Regions from separate parts of the Hoeflea sp. TYP-13 genome, predicted to be linked through region 1. Evidence: riboswitches for the same ligand, from Rfam matches in the RefSeq annotation. Region 1 holds a riboswitch; each other region holds the start of a gene.
What was found. A riboswitch is a leader RNA that binds a small molecule or an ion and turns the genes downstream of it on or off. The one in region 1 is predicted to bind thiamine pyrophosphate.
Positions count from the first base shown of each region.

Region 2: it holds a riboswitch for thiamine pyrophosphate, as region 1 does, so the genes downstream of both, thiD (bifunctional hydroxymethylpyrimidine kinase/phosphomethylpyrimidine kinase) here and thiO (glycine oxidase ThiO) in region 1, are expected to answer to the same signal.
Region 3: it holds a riboswitch for thiamine pyrophosphate, as region 1 does, so the genes downstream of both, thiB (thiamine ABC transporter substrate binding subunit) here and thiO (glycine oxidase ThiO) in region 1, are expected to answer to the same signal.

Region 1 is NZ_JBFRBB010000001.1:1,760,640-1,766,282, forward strand. Features, by position in the region: gene ABVT35_RS08350 (DUF4173 domain-containing protein) at 1-339, opposite strand, end outside; gene ABVT35_RS08355 (serine hydrolase domain-containing protein) at 605-1,798, opposite strand; gene ABVT35_RS08360 (ferredoxin--NADP reductase) at 2,013-2,786, opposite strand; TPP riboswitch at 3,154-3,269, shown strand; gene thiO (glycine oxidase ThiO) at 3,439-4,407, shown strand; gene thiS (sulfur carrier protein ThiS) at 4,400-4,606, shown strand; gene ABVT35_RS08375 (thiazole synthase) at 4,609-5,394, shown strand; gene ABVT35_RS08380 (thiamine phosphate synthase) at 5,391-5,643, shown strand, end outside.
Region 2 is NZ_JBFRBB010000005.1:285,628-291,270, reverse strand. Features, by position in the region: gene ABVT35_RS24390 (50S ribosomal protein L21) at 1-450, opposite strand, end outside; tRNA gene ABVT35_RS24385 (tRNA-Ser) at 891-980, shown strand; gene thiD (bifunctional hydroxymethylpyrimidine kinase/phosphomethylpyrimidine kinase) at 1,523-2,323, opposite strand; TPP riboswitch at 2,318-2,407, opposite strand; gene ABVT35_RS24375 (MG2 domain-containing protein) at 2,539-5,643, shown strand, end outside.
Region 3 is NZ_JBFRBB010000005.1:214,502-220,144, forward strand. Features, by position in the region: gene ABVT35_RS24065 (ABC-F family ATP-binding cassette domain-containing protein) at 1-1,688, opposite strand, end outside; gene ABVT35_RS24070 (thiamine diphosphokinase) at 1,691-2,344, opposite strand; TPP riboswitch at 2,409-2,517, shown strand; gene thiB (thiamine ABC transporter substrate binding subunit) at 2,554-3,573, shown strand; gene thiP (thiamine/thiamine pyrophosphate ABC transporter permease) at 3,595-5,211, shown strand; gene ABVT35_RS24085 (ATP-binding cassette domain-containing protein) at 5,265-5,643, shown strand, end outside.

The sequences.
Region 1 (5,643 bases):
AATCATCAGTGTGAACAGACAAAGGCCACAAAGGCCGATTGCCACTGATAACGGGCTGAGGTTTTCAACAAGAGGTACCAACGCAGTAAGAAGGACTGACCCGGCCAGAATCAGCGTTCGCGCGTCGGCAAGTTCGGATCTCTTGCGTGAAACGACCGCACAAAAGGCAACCGCAACAAGGAACAGGGGCAGCGAAATCCCCGGCAGATATCCGAGCAGGAGCAGGTCCGCCGAAATGCCCAATCCGAGGGTGATACCGAGCGCATGCCATGGCGTCGGTCTGTGCCGGGCCGCTACTGCTGTGGCATCCGGCAAATCGGCAATGGTGTCGGTTTGCATGTCAGGTGTCCCCCTTGATTGAATTTCGGGCCATGAGCGGGCCGCCGCGTAGAGGGCGGCCGCAGGATCGGCCGGCAGGCGGAGCGGACAACCACCACCCGTCACGCTTGAGGCGATCGGGTACAGTTTTCGCTAGAATCGGTTGTCGCAGCTTCACAGGGCGTGTCGTTCGCACAGTCATCGCAACGGTATCGTCGCGAGATGCGAGCCGGGTATGGCGGGGATTGTCAGATTCTCAGGAGATTCGTGCAGATTGTGTGCACGACTATGGCTGGATGCTGTCCCAGGCGCCGTATAGCGTTGAGTGAAGCAGAGGATAGCCTTCGCCGAAACGGACAACGACAAGATCCTGCTGCGGCATCATATAGGTCATTTGCCCGCCACGGCCGATCATGTAGGTGAAAGGCCCCTGCAGCTTTTCACCCTGGCGGTCGAGAATATTGTGAAAGACATGCGTGCCGTAGTGACCGGACACCAGTTGCTCGCCCAGCATCGATGAGCCGAAATAGAGGTTCCACAGTGATGTGGGTAAAAACGGCCGGTCCGGCGTGCCGTTGTGCATCAGGAACACGCCGACCCTGACCCAGTCTCCGGGCCTGGCAAACAGGCAGCAGTAGGCCGAAACCGGTAGATCCGGGCCCGGCGTTCGCCAAAATGCATTGCCGGCTCCGCTCGGCTTCCAGATCATATCGGAAAGAACGAGCTCCAGCGGTTTTTTGTAAAGCGTGGAAACCAGCCGGCCCAAAATGGCGGTATTCACATTCTGATAGTCGTATCGGCCGACATTTTCCGCGGAAGAACGCAAATCGGTCGCCAGCGGGGCGAGCCCCTCCATATGCAGCCGTGCCAGCGGGCTGAATGGATTGAGGGCGTAGTCTTCAATGGGCTTGAGTTCGGCTTCCGGCGTCGCCTTGATGTCCACCGTCTCGAGCGCCACGCCGCTTCTCATGGTCAGGAACCGTTCAATCGGGACACGGCGAAGCGAGTCGTCCCCGATATTGGAGAGATACAAGCCGATCGGATTGGAAAGATCGGCAATGAGACCGTCCGCATGCGCCCGCAAAATGAGGGCGCCAATGAGCGACTTGACCATTGAAAAGGAGTTGAACCGGGTATTTGCGTCTGCGCCGTTGGAAAAATGCCGAGTGCGCAGTTCTCCGCCCTGCCAAATCAGCATTGCATGACCACCGCGCTCCTCAAACAGAGCCTTCGACCGAACACCGAGCGGGCCGGTCCGATCGGAAACATCGGGTAGGGGGTCTGTATCGGAACCAGCGACCGTCACATGGCTGCCGGAAGCCGGCCAACGCTGCGCGGGATAGCCCTCATACAAAAGGCGAGGTAAGTAAGGAGCCGCCAAAAATACGACCGCCGCGGCCAAAAAGACGAGCAGCAGGGTTGAAAGCAGGACCCGTCTTATGTTCACAGCTCTGTTGCGGCTCGATTGTCTGGCTGCCAAGTAGCCTGCTCCCGGTTGTTGCGTTGCATCGGTACTTCTTGATTCGGAGAATGACCATCTCGTGACACAGATCCACAAAAAAAGCGCCCGACTACCGAAAGACAGGCGCTACATAGTTGTTTGGGAGGGGTTATATAAGAAATTACAAATGGTTAGAAGCCATTGTTGATAACATTCGCCTATATGTTTGTCGGCGAACGAAACAGGCAGACGGTTATTTCTCCACAAACGCTTTTTCGATGAGGAAGCTGCCGAGATTGGCGCGTGTTCCCTCAGTAAAACCGCGGCTTTCAAAGAAGGTGCGGGTGTCTTCAAGCATCTTCGGACCACCGCAAAGGATGACACGATCGTTTTCCTTGTCGATCTGCGGCAGGCCGATGTCATCGAACAGCTTGCCGTTTTCCATCAGCTCTGTGATACGGCCATTGTGACGGAAGGGTTCGCGTGTAACCGTCGGATAATAGATCAGCTGTTCGCTGACCATTTCGCCGAGATATTCGTCATTGGGCAATTCGTCGGTGATGTAGTCCTGATAGGCGAGGTCCTTGGTGAAGCGGACGCCATGGACAAGCACGACTTTTTCGAACTGTTCGTAAACGGCCGGATCCTTGATCAGGCTCAAAAACGGTGCCAGCCCGGTTCCGGTTCCAAGAAGATAGAGGTTTTTACCCGGCAGCAGATTGTCAGTGACGAGCGTTCCGGTCGGCTTCGTGCCAATCAGGACGGCTTCGCCTTCCTTCAGGTGCTGAAGCCTTGAGGTCAAAGGTCCATCGGGAACCTTGATGCTGAAAAACTCAAGCGTTTCCTCATGGTTGGCACTCGCCATGGAATAGGCGCGAAGCAGCGGGCGGCCTTCCACCTGCAAGCCGACCATGGTGAATTCGCCGTTGCGAAAACGGAAACCCGCATCACGGGTCGTCTTGAAGCTGAACAGCGTGTCATTCCAGTGATGAACCGACAGCACGGTTTCTTCGTTAAAACTCTTCATTTCATCTCCATGCGACAATCGCGATCGCACTCTGACGGCTTGCCTCAAAGCTTCGCCGCGCCTTTCAGCATCACCGGAAACGCATTGCTTCCGGATCGCCAGGCAAATTGGTTTGGGGATGCCTTCCCCCTGAGGTTTCGCCCCAGGGCGAATTCAGCACTTGTTGAGCAAATTAGCCGAAGCGCCGGCAAAGTACAGGTTCAAACATTCCAAGTAATCCGCCATTTGGAGAATGCGATTCTATGTCGCACGCGATGTGTATCAGTAGCGGATTGTGAGGGCGCTTCACGGTTTGCCGCATGCATCGATCCATACTGTTGGCCCGGATATTCGCCTTGACAAAGCGGGTCGGCATTGGAATGCTTTTGCCATTCACCAGGGGAGTCCCGGCAAGGGGCTGAGATACTGCTGGCGTTGCGGCGCAGTGACCCGTTGAACCTGATCCAGTTCATGCTGGCGTAGGGATGGTGCAGGCGTTCGCGGACTGTTTCAGTCTAGTTCCTATACTCGGCGGCGCATTTCACATTCCCGCAATATCAGCATTTTCAGGATCGTCCATGTGTCGAGCTGAGGAGCCTATGATGTTGTGCTGCGCACCGGAGACTTGCAAAACGGATCAACCCGAAGAACCCGCTTTGGCATGGGGCATGTCATGAGGGTGCTGATCAGGGGAGCGGGTGTTGCAGGACTGACGACAGCATTTGAGTTGATGCGGCGTGGCGCTTCCGTAACCGTCGCGGAACGTCAGGACCGGGCAGGCGGCATGGCATCCTGGTATGCCGGAGGCATGCTCGCACCCTGGTGCGAGCGGGAAAATGCCGATCAGAAGGTTCTTGAGCTTGGAATCAAGGCAACGGACTGGTGGGAAAGCGTCTTGCCAAGCCATGTGGAGCGCATGGGAACGCTGGTGGTTGCCGCCGGGCGCGATCGCGCCGAACTCGACCGGTTTGCAAGCCGCACATCCGGTTACGAAAAGATAAGCGCTGGTGAAATCGGCGACTTGGAACCTGATCTTTCAGGCCGCTTCCGAAACGGGCTGTTTTTTGCCGAGGAGGCACACATGGATCCGCGGGCGGCCATGTTGACTCTGTGGCGGCAGCTCGAAAACGGCGGCGTTGCGTTCCGATTTGGTGATGACGGGTCGTGCGCTGAAGAATTCGACTGCGAAATCGATTGTACCGGAATGGCGAGCGAGGCCACGGGCCTGCGCGGCGTGCGTGGCGAGATGCTCCTGATGCGCGTGCAGGGCATCACCCTGTCACGGCCGGTGCGCCTGCTTCACCCCCGCATTCCGGTCTATGTCGTTCCGCGCGGCGACGGGCTCTTCATGGTGGGTGCAACGATGGTTGAGAGCGAAGCCGACGGCTCGGTGACCGCCCGGTCATTGATGGAGCTGCTGAACGCTGCCTATGCGCTTCACCCGGCATTCGGCGAAGCCGAAGTCGTCGAGATCGGTGTCGGAGTTCGCCCGGCCTATCCGGACAATTTTCCGCGGGTGACCGGACATAACGACGTTATCCGCCTCAACGGTCTTTACCGTCACGGGTTCCTGCTCGCACCGGTGCTGGCACAGGAAGCGGCGCAGCAGGCGATGGCAAGGGGAGGGATGAGCGGTGGATGACAAAACGCTGGAAGTCAACGGCGAACGCGCCGTTGTGTCGGCGCAGGACCTCGGCGCCTTGCTGGATGAGCTTTCATATGAGGGCGAGTGGCTGGCGACCGCGGTCAACGGTGTACTCATCACAAAAGACGAGCGCGCTGGCTTTGCGCTCAACGAGGGCGACCGCATCGAAATACTGGCGCCGATGCAGGGGGGCTGACGATGTTTGAAGTCTACGGGGAAAAACTGCCGTCGCGGCTCATACTTGGAACCGCACAATATCCTTCGCCTGAAATACTTGGCGAAGCCGTCCGGGCCGGTGGCGCGTCGGCTGTAACGGTGTCACTGCGGCGCGAAGCTGCGGGCGCTGCTACAGCGACCGGCTCGGGCGGGCAATTCTGGTCACTCATTCAGTCTCTCGGTGTTCCGGTCCTGCCCAATACGGCGGGATGTCACACAGTGAAGGAGGCGGTGACGACCGCCCATATGGCCCGCGAGGTCTTCAACACGAAGTGGATCAAGCTCGAAGTTATCGGCAACCATGACACGTTGCAGCCCGATGTCTTCGAACTCGTTGAGGCGGCGCGGATCCTTTGTGAGGAAGGCTTTGATGTATTTCCCTATACGACCGACGACCTTGTCGTTTGCGAACGCCTGCTTGATGCGGGGTGCGAGGTACTGATGCCATGGTGCGCGCCAATCGGATCGGCAAAGGGGCCCATGAACATTGATGCGCTGCGTTCGCTGCGCGGTCACTTTCCGGATGTTCCGCTGATTGTCGACGCCGGAATAGGGCGTCCCTCGCACGCAACAACCGTGATGGAACTCGGCTTTGATGCCGTACTGTTGAATACGGCGGTGGCCCGGGCGGGCGATCCGGTTCACATGGCGCGTGCATTCGGTTCGGCGGTCAAGGCCGGCAGAACCGCCTGGCTGGCGGGCATGCTTGAACCGCGCGATACGGCGGTACCCTCGACACCGGTCATCGGCAAGGCTGTCTTTTCATGAAGCTCGATCCGTTTTACCTGATCGTCGACAGCGCCGACTGGATCACCCGTCTCGTGCCGCTGGGCGTGAAGCTTGTGCAATTGCGCATGAAAGGCCTAAGCAGCGGCGAAATGCGCCGGCAAATCGCCGTGGCGAAATCTGTTTGCTCGGCGAACGGCTGTCAGCTTGTTCTCAACGACTATTGGCGCCTGGCCATTGACGAAGGCTGTGACTTTGTTCACCTGGGTCAGGAGGATCTCGCGGAATCAG
Region 2 (5,643 bases), on a different contig from region 1:
CTCCTTGGTTGCAGCCTTGGGAGCTGCCGCCTTTGGCTTTTCCGCAGCCTTTGCCTTCGGCGCTGCATCAGCCTTCTTTTCCGCAGCTTTCTTTTCTGCGGCCTTCTTCGGCGCGGCAGCCTTCTTCGGCTTGGCACCACCCGTCAGAATTTCGGCGATACGGATTGTGGTCTCGTGCTGACGATGACCGCGGGTCCGCTTGGAGTTCTGCCGGCGGCGCTTCTTGAACGCGATAACCTTGCGCGCACGGCCCTGCTCGACAACTTCGGCTGTAACCAGCGCGCCGTCTACGAAGGGCTTGCCGATGGTTGCATCGGCGCCTTCACCGACCATCAGAACTTCCGTGAATTCAACTGTGTCACCGGCATTGCCGGCGAGCTTTTCGACCTTCAGAAGGTCGTCAGCGGCAACAGTATACTGCTTTCCGCCTGTTTTGATGACTGCGAACATTTTTTAGCCTTTCCATGCTCGGTCCGGCTTGTCGCGGAGAACCGCACAGCCGTCTTTTTATTCAGTCGATTGCGAATGATCGCCAGATCTTGCCAACAGTCCAAATCAGACCCGAAAGCGCCATATGGCGGATTTTCCCGAAGCCGTTTTGACATTGCCTGAGCCCGACAAAACAGATGGCGCAAGTCGCCTCACGCCATGGATAGCCGGGAGATACGGGAAAGACGCGTCCAAGTCAAGGCGGGAGGGGTGATTTTTGCCGCTTTCGAAGACCGTTGCGCGTATGCCTGCAACCGCCCCTTATACATCTTCGGCCCATTGCCGGCAAAAGCCGATTTTCAGGAATTAATTTCCGGTCGCCATTGTGCAACAAGCCTCTTGTGTCAGCGGTCTTGAATCGTTATTACAGCGCCCGCATATCCATGCGCATACCACGAAGCGGAGAGGTGGCTGAGTGGTTGAAAGCACCGCACTCGAAATGCGGCATACGGGCAACCGTATCGGGGGTTCGAATCCCTTCCTCTCCGCCATCACACTTTGAAATTCTGATATTCCATGACCTGGCGCGGCCTGTCTTCAATCCGCGTACGCTCTTGATGTCGCCGTATAATTCACGCAGGAATTGAATGGTAGGAGGCCCGGGAGGACTTTGCTCCAATGCCGAGCCTGGGTTACGTCTGGCCGCACGCATGCATCCGCTGGACGCCTCAGCGATTTTGCTAATGCGTTTGAGGCTACCGCCGCGGACTATACTGCAAACGGCCTGTCCTCGGTTGAGATCAGTGCGATGGCCGCGGGAGATCGACATACGGCCTGGGCGTTTCCGAATTCGAAGGAATCGTCGAAAGCGACACGCTGCATTACCGGTGGCTTCATGCGGCTTACGGCTCAATGGAGCAGGACCGGATCCCGGGGTGCCGGTTGGTGCCAGCGGAGATCGCCCATCTCTGAAACTGTACCGATTATCTTGCAATCGAAGATCCAGGTTGAAAAGTCGGAAATTCTGTAAGGTCGTTCGAAGGCTCGAAACCGCACTGCCGAACATCGGAAGTAACGATGTTGGCGGGCCGGTTCAGACCCGCCGCCAGGCATGATGCACCGGACCGTGTCCGCGACCGACCGAGAGCATGCCGCTGTGCAGTATGGCGCCGTGGATGTAATCCTTGGCGGCGGCGACGGCCTCGAGGACCGAGGTGCTCTGCGGCATGAGCGTGGCAATCGCGGAAGACAGTGTGCAGCCGGTGCCGTGGGTGTTTGCGGTGTCGATCCGTTCGGCTTCGAGCCACGCCTGTGTGTCATTTGAGACCAGCAGGTCGCAACTCTTGCGACTGCCGAGATGCCCGCCCTTCAGAAGGATGTTGCGTGAACCAAACGACAGGAGCGCATTGGCCGCCAGGGTCATGTCTTTGCGGCTCGCGGGCTCGTCGATGGCAAGCAACTCGGCGGCTTCCGGAAGATTCGGCGTGAGTATCGTGGCCAGAGGAGCCAGTTCACTCTTCAGGGCGCTGATTGCGCCGGGTTCGAGCAGCCGCGCCCCGCCTTTTGCCATGCATACTGGATCGAGGATAACGGGAACACCTTCGGCCCGACGGAGACAATCGGCAACCGTGCTAATCAAGCCGGCATTTGCCAGCATGCCGATCTTGATCGCATCGATGCGGATGTCATCCAAAACAGCCGTTATCTGATCACGGACGAACGCGCAGTCCACGATCTGTATGCTTCTGACACCGTCGGTGTTTTGTGCCGTCAGGGCGGTAACGACCGACATGCCGTAACCGCCATTGGCGGCGATGGTCTTTAGATCCGCCTGGATTCCGGCGCCGCCCGAGGGGTCGGAACCTGCAATCGTCAGAATGTTGGGTATCGTCATGTGCGATCAACTCCCTTCGCCGGCATTATCCAGATCAGGTTCAACGGGTATGGTCTCAGCCTTGCGGCACCCCGGTAACGGCAATCCACTCCAAGGCGGTTATGATGTCAACAACCTAAGTGCCGTGAGGCGATTGTTTTTACTAAACGTCTTGAAATCTTCGCACTTTCCTGTTGCGTTCTATTTGAGGAATCTGTCCTTGATGGGAGGAATTGATGTTCAGGCATTTCAAGGCGGCGGCTGTCGCTGTGACAATTGGTGTGCTCGCCGGTAGCGGCTTTGCCGCCGACACGCGGCAGATCGAAACCTATGATAATGCCGATTTTTATGGTTTCGACCTGCGGGCGGAAAAAGAGGTCACGCTCGACCGCTGCAAGGCCATGTGTCTTGCCGACGACGATTGCCGGGCCTTCACCTACAACACCAATGCGCAGTGGTGTTTTCTCAAATCGGATTTCAACCGACTGGATTCGTTCGACGGCGCCATCGCCGGAAAGGTCGTCTCCACCACCTCGGCGCCTGACATCGGTGCGCCACCCAAACTCGGGTTTCTCCCGGGCGGCCTGTATTCAGAAGCGGCGCGGCTGAAAACCAGTCTTGTCAACCGGCCGGATGCTGAAACCGGCTTGCTGGCGACAGTTGCCGCGGGGCGCAGCGCACTTTCGGCAGGGGACGACGGGGGGGCGATCGATCATTTCAGCCGCGCACTCGCAATCGATCCCACGGACGCCGGACTTTGGCTGGACCTTTCCAACGCCACCATCAACTACCTGATCCGCTCCAACCGCAGCGACTACCAGCTGCAGCGCACCGCGACATCGGCAGCCCTCAACGGCTACGAGATTTCGCGCGATACGCAAACCCGCGCCACAGCACTCGACCTTTTGGCAAAGGCGCTTGAGCAACGCCAGCAGTACCGGCCAGCGCTTGAGGCCTACAAGGAGAGCCTGTCGCTGGTCGATTCACGGCGCGTGAGGGCGGACTTCCAGGACCTCAGGGCGCGCAGGGGCTTTCGTGTCATCGAACATCAGGTCGATGCCGACAGCGCGTCAGCGCGTCTTTGCGTGCACTTTTCGGATCCGCTGGCTGCGGCCGGCGTTGACTATGCGTCTTACGTTACGATCGACGGGCGCGCCGCCGACAATGTGGTTGCGAGAGACCGGGAAATCTGCGCCGACGGTCTGGCACACGGAAAAAACTACCGGCTGACACTGAGGGCCGGGCTGCCGGCAGAGGTCGGCGAAGTCCTAGAGGCGCCGGTTACCATCAACGCCTATATCCGCGACCGGTCGCCGACGGTGCGTTTCGATGGCGACCGTTTCGTCCTGCCCGGCGCCGGGCGCAAGGGTGTTCCGGTGGTCAGCGTCAATGCTGACGCTGTTGCGATCGAGCTTTACCGGATCGGCAGCCGCTCGCTGGCCGCCGTGATGGCACAGTCGCAGTTTTTGCGGCAGCTTGATGCCTATGATGCCGACCGTATTCGCGACGAGCTGGGTGAGCTCGTCTGGCAGGGCGAGCTGCAGACCCAGAACGAACTCAACCGCGAAACCACGACCAGTTTTCCCATCGACGAGGCGGTGCCGGAACGAAAACCGGGTGTTTACGTGATGACGGCACGGGTCGCGGGTGAGCGGCTCGACAGTTGGCGCAGCCGTGCGACCCAGTGGCTGGTGGTTTCCGATATCGGCCTTTCGACTTTTTCCGGCAGCGGGGGGCTTCATGTCTTTGCCCGATCGCTCGATTCGGCAAAACCGGCACCCAGGGTCAGCCTGACCTTGCTTGCGCGCAACAACGAGGTGCTCGGGCAGTCGACCACGGATGAAAACGGGCGCGCCGACTTTGCCGCCGGTCTGGTGCGCGGCAAACACGGGCGCGAACCGGCAATTGTCACCGCAGACAGCGGGGATGGCGATTTCGTCTTCCTGGATCTGTCACGCGCCGGCTTCGATCTTTCCGACCGAGGCGTGACCGGACGAGCGTCGCCCGGACCGCTCGATCTATTTGCCTGGATGGACCGGGGTATTTACCGGGCAGGTGAAACGGCGCATCTCGCTGCCATCATACGCGATGATGAAGCCATGGCCGTTGCCAATCTGCCGCTGACCTTCGTCGTGCTGCGGCCGGACGGCAAGGAAGAGCAGCGTGTGGTGCGCACCGGCGGAACCGCCGGCGGCTACGAGCTTGATCTCGATCTGCCGGCCAACGCCATGCACGGATCGTGGACCGTCAGGACATTTGCCGATCCGAAGGGTTCCCATTTGAGCGAAACCCGCTTTCTGGTCGAGGATTTCAGACCCGACCGCATTGAATTCGAACTGGAACTGCCAAGAAATCAGCTGGTGGCGGGTGTGGCGGAAAAGGCGGGGATCGATGGCCGTTTCCTCTATGGCGCACCGGCAGCCGGTCTTGCCGTGGAAGCCGAGTTGAAACTGAAGTCTGTGCGCGATCGTGCGGATTTCCCGGGATTTGTTTTCGGGCTTGCGGATGAGACGCCGGTTGAATCGCAGTTCGACGTGGGTGCCGTACAAAACCTTGATGACAGTGGGCGCGGCACAATCGATATCGATCTTCAGGCACTGCCCGCAACGACCCATCCGCTGCAGGCGGATCTGACTGTTCGCGTTCGCGAGGGCGGCGGCCGCGCCGTCGAGCGCACGGGCGTCATGGCCGTCAAACCAGAGGGAATGATGATCGGCATCAAACCCGAATTCGAAGACGGGCTGGTCGGGGAAAATGCGGCGGCAAGCTTCCAGATCATTGCCGCCGGCCCCGATGGCCGGGCCATGGCTGCAAACGGATTAAAGTGGACACTGCTTCGCATTGAGCGCGATTATCAGTGGTATCGCGAAGGCAATTCCTGGCGCTACGAGCCGGTCGAATATACCAAGCAGGTCAATAACGGCGTTATTGCCGTGACGGACAAATCTCCGGCGGAAATCAGCGTTGCCGTCGATTGGGGCCGTTACCGACTCAAGGTAGAGACGGCCGAAACGGGCGGACCGGCGACCAGCACGGAGTTCAATGCCGGCTGGTATGTCAGCACCGCCTCGACCGAAACGCCGGACGGTCTTGAGGTTGCGCTCGACCGCGAGCAATATGCGGCGGGCGATACAGCCAAACTGCAGATTTCGCCGCGTTTTTCCGGCGAAGCCCTGATTACCGTTTCCAGCGACCGCCTCTATGAGGTCCTGACGGCGCCGGTGCCTGAGGGCGGAACCGTCATTGATATTCCGGTAAAGGGCGACTGGGGCGCCGGGGCCTATGTCACGGCAACGCTGATCCGTCCCGGCAGCGATGCGGAAAGCCGAATGCCGTCGCGT
Region 3 (5,643 bases), on a different contig from region 1:
AGATCCGGATCCGCCATCTTTTCCTCGAGTTCGGAAGCACGGGCTTCCGCCTCGCTGATCTTTTCCGGCAAAGTTTCAAGGGCGAATTTCTGTTTATAGGAAAGCTTGTTTTTCTTGTCCGCTGGTTTTGAAACCCTGTTGTCCGATCCGGTCTTTTCCCGTTTTGGCTTTGCCAAAACCGGCTGCACCTTCCCGCGCTGCGCCAGCATGTCCGAATACCCGCCCGCATAAACCAGCCAGCGTCCATCCGGCGATTGCGGGTTTGCAGGCGCGATAATCGAAGTCACCGTACGGTCGAGAAAATCGCGGTCATGGCTGACGAGAATGACTGTGCCGGCAAAGCCTGCGACGATTTCCTGCAACAGGTCGAGCGTCTCCATGTCGAGGTCGTTGGTCGGCTCATCGAGAATGATCAGATTGGCCGGTTTTGCGAGGTTGCGCGCCAGGATCAGCCGCGCCCTTTCGCCACCCGACAATTCTCGAATGGGGGTGCGGGCCTGCTCCGGCTGGAACAGGAAATCCTTCATATAACCGGTGACGTGACGCTGCTCGCCATCGACGAGCAGGTTGCTGCCGCGCCCGTCGGTCAGAAAATGCTCAAGCGTCTCGTCGGGATTGAGCGCATCGCGTTTCTGGTCAAGCACTGTGGCTTCCAGGTTGGCCCCGAGGCGCACGGTTCCGGCGTCCGGAGCCAGCTGGCCCGTCAGCATTTTGAGCAGCGTGGTCTTGCCGGCCCCGTTGGGTCCGACAAGCCCGATACGGTCGCCGCGATGCACCTTGATTGAAAAATCCGTAACGATGCTGCGCCCGGAAAAGGACTTGGCAATTGCCTCGGCCTCGATCACAAGCTTACCGGAATCGCGGGCGCGGGATGCGGTCGCTTCGATCGTGCCTGTCGGGCCGCGATGGCTGCGGTGCCTGGCGCGCATTTCGTGCAGTTCCGAAAGACGCCGGACATTGCGCTTGCGGCGCGCGGTCACGCCGTAGCGCAGCCAGTGCTCTTCACGCAAGATGGCGCGGCCGAGCTTGTGCTGATCGCGCTCTTCTTCCTCAAGGGTCTTGTCGCGCCAGGCTTCGAAAGCGCCGAATCCCTTTTCGAGCCGGCGGGTTGCGCCGCGATCGAGCCAGACGGTCGAGCGCGACACGTTTTCCAGAAAACGGCGGTCATGGGAGATAACGACCAGGGCGCTGCGCGTGCGCTGCAGCTCGCCTTCCAGCCATTCAATTGTCGGCAGGTCCAGGTGGTTGGTCGGCTCATCCAAAAGCAGAATGTCGGGTTCGGGCGCCATCACGCGCACCAGCGCCGCCCGCCGTGCTTCACCGCCTGAAAGGCGCTCCGGCACCTCATCGCCGCAAAGGCCGAGATGCTCGAGCAGATAGCTCACCCGATGCGGATCATCGCCCGGGCCAAGCCCCGCCTCCGCGTAGGAACGCACCGTCTCATGGCCGGCAAAATCCGGCGCCTGTTCCAGATATCGAATTGTCGTCGACGGATGCCTGAATACCTCGCCGGACTGCGCCTCGACCATTCCCGCGGCGATTTTCATGAGCGTCGATTTGCCTGAGCCATTGCGGCCGACAAGGCAGATGCGTTCGCCCGCCTCAATCTGCAGATTGGCACCGGCGAGCAGCGGCGTGCCGCCGAACGTCAGATGGATATCGTCGAGTTTAAGGATCGGTGGCGCCATTGTTACCTGCCGGAAAGATCGAACGGGCGCGCCACCAACAGCGCGGTTCCGGAGTCAATTGTGATTGTGACCGGGCCTTCCGCAACGTTCGAAATTGTCCGGGAGGAACCAAACGGCAGGTCGTATTGCTTGAGTGGATACCGCGCACCCTCAATATTCAGCCCTGACACATCGTCGAAATTCAGGATCGAGAACATCGACGATGGCGGCAGGTCGATGATCTGCGCGCCGCGACCGAGCGGCCAGCCTTCCTCAAGGCCCGATGTCAACAGCGCACCGACGCCGCGCCCAAGAAGTGCGCAGGCAAGGGTCATATGGAAAAACGCATGGTCGCTGCGTTCGCCTCCGAGCGCACCGGCCAGAATAATTCTCTCCGCTCCAAGGGCCAGTGCCTCTTCGACGGCAATCTCCCCGTCCGTCAGGTTCTTGGCGGCGGGGAACGGTTTTCGCTGCGTCCCTGACCAGCGCTGCTGGAGCTCTTCAGGCGAAGAATCGAAATCGCCAACCCACATTTCCGGCTTCAGCGACAGACCATGTGCATGAAACATGCCGCCATCGGCGGCAATCACCCGCGCCCCGGCGATTTGCTGCCGCAGCCGGGCGGTTTTTTCCAGATTCCCGCCGAGCAGGATCAAAAATGTCGTCTTACTCTTCATTGTCCGAAGCACATAGCAGCTTTTCCCGCACTTGCCAGCGCTGGCAAGGCCGATTATGACGGTTCCTGCTCTAACGGGGTGCCAGCCGCAGATGCGGTTTGCTGAGAGGCTCACGCCAACCCGAGGAACCTGATCCGGCTTGCACCGGCGGAGGGATTAGACGCAACAAAGCGCCTTTTTCCCGGATAACACTATCAAAGGAGGCGCTTATGCCCGTCAAACCACACCGTTTCACAACCGCTTTTGCTGCGGTCCTTGCCGGCGCGTCGCTCGCCACCGGCGCAATCGCTGGCGATCGCGAGTTAACCGTCTACACTTACGAAAGCTTCGTTTCGGACTGGGGCCCGGGCCCGGTCGTAAAAAAAGCCTTCGAAGCGGAGTGCGATTGCACCCTCAACTGGGTTGGCATTGCCGATGGCGTTGCGCTTTTGAACCGTCTGAAGCTCGAGGGCGACAACACAAAGGCCGACATTGTTCTCGGCCTGGACACAAATCTCGTGACCGAGGCAAAGAAAACCGGCCTGTTCGAGCCAAGCGGCATTGACCAGTCAAACGTGAATGTGCCGGGAAACTGGTCGGACGACATCTTCATTCCCTATGATTTCGGCTATTTTGCTGTCGTTTACGACACCGACGCGCTCGATACGCCCCCGGCCAGCCTGAAGGAACTCGTCGAAGGCAACCCCGATGAGAAAATCGCCATCCAGGATCCGCGCACGTCGACGCCCGGTCTTGGCCTGCTATTGTGGGTCAAATCCGTTTACGGCGACGAAGCACCTGAGGCCTGGGAGAAACTGAAAGACCGCGTCCTGACGGTCACGCCCGGCTGGTCGGAAGCCTATGGCCTTTTCACCAAGGGCGAAGTTCCGATGGTGCTGTCCTATACCACCTCGCCCGCCTACCACATGATTGCCGAGGAGACCGACCGCTACCAGGCCGCAAGCTTCGATGAAGGCCACTATATGCAGATCGAAGTCGCCGGCCTCGTCAAATCGTCCGACGACAAGGAACTCGCCGGGAAATTCCTTGAATTCATGACCGGACCATCGTTCCAGAACGCCATTCCGACAACCAACTGGATGTTCCCCGCCGGCAAACTGTCCGAGCCGCTTCCGGCAGCCTTCGGCGACCTGGTGAAACCCAAAAAGACGCTGCTTTATTCGGCTGATGAAGTATCCGAAAACCGCAAGGCCTGGGTCGACGAATGGCTTGCGGTCATGAGTGACTGACCAATGCTGGGCAGGCGGCAGATGGCCACAAGCATAGGCGCGGGCTATGCCGTGCTGGGCACAATGGCCCTTGTGATCGGTGCCGCCGTCCTTGCCCTGTTGCTGACAGCCGCTGGCGCCTCCGATAGCGAGGCGCCGTTCTTTTCCACCTATATCTGGAAGGTCACGCGGTTCACGCTGCTGCAGGCATTCCTGTCGACGCTGCTGTCCGTCATTGTCGCCATACCGCTTGCACGCGCGCTTGCCCGCAGGCAGCAATTCTTCGGGCGAAAATGGCTGCTACGCCTTTTGGCCGTGCCGATCGGGCTGCCGCCGATCGTTGCGGCCCTCGGGCTGATTGAAATCTGGGGGCGGCAGGGCATCGTCAATACGGCACTCGTGGGTATGGGCATGGACGGCCCCGTTTCAATCTATGGACTGACCGGCATCCTTATCGCCCATGTTTTTTTCAACATGCCGCTTGCAACCAGGCTGCTTCTTTCGCAGCTCGACCGCGTACCTTCCGAACATTGGCGCAACGCAAGCCAGCTTGGCCTTGGGTCCTGGACCGTCTTCCGGCTGATAGAATGGCCATTCATGCGCAGCCATCTGGCCGCGGTCTGCGGCCTCGTCTTCATGTTGTGTGTCACCAGTTTCACGCTGGTTCTGCTGCTTGGCGGAGGCCCGGGAGCAACAACCATAGAAGTTGCCATCTACCAGTCGCTGCGCTTCGATTTTGATCCGCAACGGGCCGTTGTCCTCGCCCTTATCCAGTTGCTGCTGACATCATTCCTGCTTGCCCTGCTCGCCCTCATCGGCGGTGCGCCGGAGGAGAGTTCAACACTCGGTCAGCCGGCCATGCGCTATCCGGGCAAGGGCGCGGGTGCACGCTATTGCGACTTCGGCCTGATCGCGGCTTGCGCCCTGTTCCTCATTGCACCGCTTGTTTCCATCGTCCTGTCCGGACTGCTGGCAGACCTTGGCCGCCTGCTCGGCGAAACCATCGTCTGGCGGGCCATAGCCACCAGTCTGATGATTGCTCTGATAGCGGCGCTTCTGTCGGTCTCGATGGCATTGATGCTTGTGCGTGCCCGCTACGCCGCCCTGCCGCTGGCAAAACAAAAGAAATGGGCGCGTGTTTTTCGCATTCTGGCATCCGGCGCCTCCAGCCTGGTTCTGCTTGTGCCGCCCATCGTGCTTGGCGCGGGCTGGTTTGTTTTGCTGCGCAACCAGGTGGATGTCTTCGCTATCGCCCCGGTCATTGTCATTGTGGTCAATGCGCTGATGGCTCTGCCATTTGTCATCCGGGTCCTCGAACCGGCCCACACGACCCATATGGCCCGCACTGCGCGCCTTACCGCATCTCTCGGCATTGCCGGGCTCGACGGGCTGCTGCTCATCGACTGGCCGGGACTTCGCCGCGCCTTTCTCCTGGCAACCGCCTTTGCCATGGCGCTGTCACTGGGCGATCTCGGCGCCATTGCCCTCTTCGGCAGCCAGGATGTCGTCACCTTGCCCTATCTTCTGCTTCAGCGCATGGGCAGCTACCGCACCAACGATGCCGCCGGACTGGCGCTCATGCTCGGCATAGTCTGCCTGCTGCTGATGGTGTTTGCCGATCAGGAACGGCGCAAAGGTGAAGCCGGAGCGCAATTGTGATTGGACAGGATCTGGCGATAGAGGATGTTTTCCTTGCGCGTGACGACTACACGATGCACTTCGACACACGTGTTGCCGCCGGCACGATTTCGGCTGTGATCGGACCGTCAGGCGCTGGAAAATCGACGCTTTTGAACATTGTTGCCGGATTCGAGAAACCCGATAGCGGCTGTGTGCGTATCGGCGGTGCCGACGTCACCGGTGCCGACCCTGCCGACCGTCCGGTCTCGATGGTGTTTCAGGAAAACAACCTGTTTTCCCATCTTGATGTCGGAACCAATGTGGTGCTCGGCATCCGCCCGAAACTGACAACCGACCCCGCAGATCGGGAAATTGTGGCCGCGGCGCTGGACCGCGTCGGCCTTACCGGGTTTGAAAAACGCATGCCCGGCACCTTGTCGGGCGGAGAACGCCAGCGCGTGGCAATCGCCC